One region of the Shinella sp. R2-11 genome, then DNA from elsewhere that is predicted to be linked to it. Evidence: predicted binding sites of a transcription regulator. Region 1 holds the regulator's gene; the other holds the start of a gene.

Region 1 (2,398 bases):
GTTGTCCATCTCGGCGGCGAGGCGCAGGTACTTGTCGCGAAGGTCGGCGTTCTCCGCCTTCAGAACCTCGACCGGATCGGGTTCGGCCGGGACTTCCGCCTCGACGGCGGCGTCAGCCGCGGATGCCTCAGCGGCAAGGTTGCTGTCCACCGCTTCGTCAGGTCCGTGTTTCTTGGTCTCGTCGGTCATGACGTACTCCGAATTGCATTGCTAAGGGGTTGCGCCCGATATCGAGCTTCGGGCCTGAAAAATCAAGGGCTGGCGGCCGGAAAGCCGGCGTATCGGATGGCATGCCGTTCTCGCGGGGCCGCTGCACGCCTTCACGCGGCATGCTTCAGCGCGAAAGCCGCGACATCAGTTGCGCCGTATAGTCCACCATCGGCACGATGCGGGAATAGTTGAGCCGCGTCGGCCCGATGACGCCGACCGCGCCGACGATCTTGTCGTCGCCGTCCCTGTAGGGCGCGACGATGAGCGAGGAGCCGGAGAGCGAGAAGAGCTTGTTCTCCGAGCCGATGAAGATGCGCACGCCCGGTCCTGTCTCGGCGAGGTTCAGGAGCTCGATCAGGCTGTCCTTGCGCTCCAGGTCGTCGAAGAGCATGCGCAGGCGGTCGATATCGTCGGCCCCGGCAAGGCCTTCGAGAAGGTTCGCGCGGCCGCGCACGATGAGGCGCGTGGGCTTGGCCTCATCGAAACCGCCGGACCAGACGGCAAGGCCGCGTTCCACGAGGTCCTGCGACAGCTTGTCCAGCTCGCTGCTGATCTCGCCGCGCAGGCGCTCCAGCTGCGAGCGCGCCTCCAGCAGCGTGTTGCCGGAAAGATGCGCGTTGAGGAAGTTCGCAGCCTCCGTGAGCTGCGAGCTGGTGACACCCGCCGGCAGTTCGATGATGCGGTTCTCCACCTGGTCGTGATCGCCCACCAGCACGACCAGCGCCTTGGTCGGCTCCAGCCGGATGAACTCGACATGCTTCAGCACGGCGTCGTTCTTGGTGGTGATGACGAGGCCGGCGCCGCGCGACATGCCGGACAGCGCCTGGCTCGCCTCGTTCATCATGGTCTCGACGGCCGAGTGCTTCTGCCCATGCGGGCGCACGTGGCGCTCGATGGAGGCGCGGTCCTCGGCGGAGATATTGCCGACCTGCATGAAGGCGTCGACGAAGAAGCGCAGGCCCAGCTGCGTCGGCAGGCGGCCGGCGCTGATATGCGGCGAATAGATGAGGCCGAGCTCCTCCAGGTCGCTCATCACGTTGCGCACGGAGGCGGGCGAGAGCGACATGGGCAGGATGCGCGACAGGTTGCGCGAGCCGAGCGGCTCGCCGCTTTCCAGATAGGTCTCGACGATGCGGCGGAAGATCTCGCCCGAACGCTCGTCGAGCGCCGCCTGAATGTCAGGTCCCGGAGGATTCTTCAAAACCATCTTCGAACTGCAACCCTGTTGTCCGCCCGGAATATAGTGATTTCACCGGCCGGCGCAAAACGGATTTTCCCCCACCTTGCCCCTCCGCCATTCCCTCGCCCGGCGAAACGGTCTAAAGCAGCCTCAAACACATCTCAGACAGGAGTTCGCGATGCGGCCGTCCGGCAGAAAAACCGATCAGATGCGCAAGGTTTCCTTCGAGCGCAACGTTTCCAAGCATGCCGAGGGCTCCTGTCTCGTCAAGTTCGGCGACACGCATGTGCTGGTGACGGCAAGCCTGGAAGACAAGACGCCGCCGTGGCTGCGCAACAGCGGCAAGGGCTGGGTGACGGCCGAATATGGCATGCTGCCGCGCGCCACCGGCGACCGCATGAAGCGCGAGGCCGCCGCAGGCAAGCAGGGCGGGCGCACGCAGGAGATCCAGCGCCTCATCGGCCGGTCGCTGCGCGCCATCGTCGACCTCGAAGCGCTCGGCGAGCGCCAGATCACCGTCGACTGCGACGTCATCCAGGCCGACGGCGGCACGCGCACGGCCTCCATCACCGGCGCGTGGATCGCCCTCCACGACTGCCTGAAATGGATGGAAGCACGCAGCATGATCAAGGTCGAGAAGGTCCTGAAGGATCACGTCGCCGCCATTTCTTGCGGCATCTTCGCCGCCCAGTCGGTGATCGACCTCGATTATCTCGAAGATTCCGCCGCCGAGACGGACGCCAACTTCGTCATGACCGGCTCGGGCGGCATCGTCGAAATCCAGGGCACCGCGGAAGGCAAGCCGTTCACGGAGGAGGAATTCTCCAGCCTGATGGCGCTCGCCCGGGGCGGCATCGCCGACCTCGTCGCCCTGCAGAAGCAGGCCATCGCCTGAGAAGGGCACAAGACCATGACCGCCGCGATCGAAGGCATTCTCGAAACCGCGCTCTATGCGGACGACCTCGACGCGGCAGAAGCCTTCTATGGCGGCCTTCTGGGGCTGGAGAA
Region 2 (2,398 bases), on a different contig from region 1:
GCGAGCCTGCCCTCGTCCGTCACGCCGCCCTCGACATAATGCTGGGCATGGATGCCGCCAGAAATGTAAAGGACGTCGAGACCGTAGCCCTCGGCGCCGCGCACGTCCGTCGGTATGCCGTCGCCGATGGCGATCACGCGGGACATGTCGAAATCGCCGCGCACCGCGCGCGCCTCGGCCAGCGACTTCTCGTAGATCGGCCGGTGCGGCTTGCCGGCGATGCGGGTCGCGCCACCGAGTTCTTCATAAAGCTGCGCGAGTGCGCCGGCGCAGACGATGAGCTTGTGGCCGCGCTCGACGACGAGGTCCGGATTGGCGCAGATGAAGGGCAGCTTGCGCGCGGCAAGCTTCGAAAGCTCCGCGCGATAATCCTCGGCGGCCTCCACCTCGTCGTCGCGCAGACCCGCGCAGACGATGGCGGCCGCCTCTTCCAGCCCGGCCGGCTCGACATGCAGCCCGTCCAGCAGCGGCATGTCCTTGTCGGCGCCGATGAAATAGATCTTCTCGGGGCCTTCGGCGATGAGGGCGCGGGTGACATCGCCCGAGGTGACGATGCGGTCATAGGCCTCGTCCAGCACGCCCAGCCCGCGGATCTGCACCTTCACGCCCGGATGCGGGCGCGGCGAATTGGTGATGAGCACGACCGTCAGGCCGGCGGCGCGGGCCTCGGCCAGCGCCTCGGAGGCGTAGGAGAAGGCCTCGACGCCATTGTGCAGGACGCCCCAGACGTCGCAGAGCACCACGTCGTATTGCGAGGCGATGTCGCGGAAGGATTGGATGCGTTGAGCCATCAGGGTTTTCCATGTCGAGGTCGAGCCCGGCTGACATTGCAAAGCGACGCCAAGAAAACAAGCCTCTTCCCGCAATTTTGCCCCATCCACAGGGAAACGGACGAAATTTCATATACCTGCCTTGATGACATGCGAAAGCGCTCCCATCTGCCGGCTGCGGTAACCATTCCGGCCGAAATAAATTCACGGCGTCGTTCTTGACTCAAAACCCGCCGCCGCCTATCTCGGCATCGCTAGCACTCCTGAACGGTGAGTGCTAACATCAATCCATCGGATCCGTTTCGTGATCCGCAATGTCATTCGATCGAGGGATAAGACAATGGCAAGCACCACCTTCCGCCCGCTTCACGATCGCGTCGTCGTTCGTCGCGTCGAGTCCGAAGCAAAGACCAAGGGCGGGATCATCATTCCGGACACCGCCAAGGAAAAGCCGCAGGAAGGCGAAGTCGTCGCCGTCGGCTCCGGCGCCCGTGACGAATCCGGCAAGGTCGTCGCGCTCGACGTCAAGGCTGGCGACCGCGTCCTGTTCGGCAAGTGGTCGGGCACCGAAGTCAAGCTCGACGGCGAAGACCTTCTGATCATGAAGGAAGCCGACATCATGGGCATCATCGGCTGATCCGCCGGTAATCCCTTCCAGAATTTGCTGACACCTCTTTAGGAGTTCTCACAATGGCAGCCAAAGAAGTAAAGTTCGGCCGCAGCGCGCGCGAAAAGATGCTGCGTGGCGTCGACGTCCTCGCAGACGCCGTGAAGGTCACGCTCGGCCCGAAGGGCCGTAACGTCGTCATCGACAAGTCCTTCGGCGCTCCGCGCATCACCAAGGACGGCGTTTCCGTCGCCAAGGAAATCGAACTGGAAGACAAGTTCGAGAACATGGGCGCCCAGCTCGTCCGTGAAGTCGCTTCCAAGACCAACGACATCGCCGGCGACGGCACGACGACCGCCACGGTTCTCGCCCAGGCCATCGTTCGCGAAGGCGCCAAGGCCGTTGCCGCCGGCATGAACCCGATGGACCTGAAGCGCGGCATCGACCTCGCCGTCGCAGAAGTCGTCAAGGATCTCCAGGCCAAGGCCAAGAAGATCAACACGTCGGAAGAAGTCGCGCAGGTCGGCACGATCTCGGCCAACGGCGAGCGCCAGATCGGCCTCGACATTGCCGAAGCCATGCAGAAGGTCGGCAACGAAGGCGTCATCACGGTTGAAGAAGCCAAGACCGCCGAAACCGAACTCGAAGTCGTCGAAGGCATGCAGTTCGACCGCGGCTACCTGTCGCCCTACTTCGTGACCAACCCGGAAAAGATGGTCGCGGACCTCGAAGACGCCTACATTCTCCTGCACGAGAAGAAGCTCTCGAACCTCCAGGCCATGCTCCCGGTTCTCGAAGCCGTCGTCCAGACCGGCAAGCCGCTGGTCATCGTCGCTGAAGACGTCGAAGGCGAAGCCCTCGCTACGCTCGTCGTCAACAAGCTGCGTGGCGGCCTCAAGATCGCTGCCGTCAAGGCTCCGGGCTTCGGCGACCGCCGCAAGGCCATGCTCGAAGACATCGCCATCCTGACGGGCGGCACGGTGATCTCCGAAGACCTCGGCATCAAGCTCGAAAACGTCAC

What was found. The regulator HrcA, encoded in region 1, represses chaperone genes, less so after heat shock. The targets are predictions, from matches to a motif close to GTTAGCACTCNCNNNNNGNGAGTGCTAAC.
Region 2: the regulator HrcA is predicted to act here: its motif matches at 1,024-1,052, upstream of groES (co-chaperone GroES).

What each region holds. Positions count from the first base shown of each region.
Region 1 covers NZ_JBVAPC010000007.1:77,477-79,874, forward strand. The annotation lists gene grpE (nucleotide exchange factor GrpE) at 1-189, opposite strand, end outside; gene hrcA (heat-inducible transcriptional repressor HrcA) at 335-1,417, opposite strand; gene rph (ribonuclease PH) at 1,569-2,285, shown strand; gene ACZ1A1_RS17750 (VOC family protein) at 2,301-2,398, shown strand, end outside.
Region 2 covers NZ_JBVAPC010000001.1:170,103-172,500, forward strand. The annotation lists gene ACZ1A1_RS00855 (TIGR01459 family HAD-type hydrolase) at 1-791, opposite strand, end outside; gene groES (co-chaperone GroES) at 1,111-1,407, shown strand; gene groL (chaperonin GroEL) at 1,461-2,398, shown strand, end outside.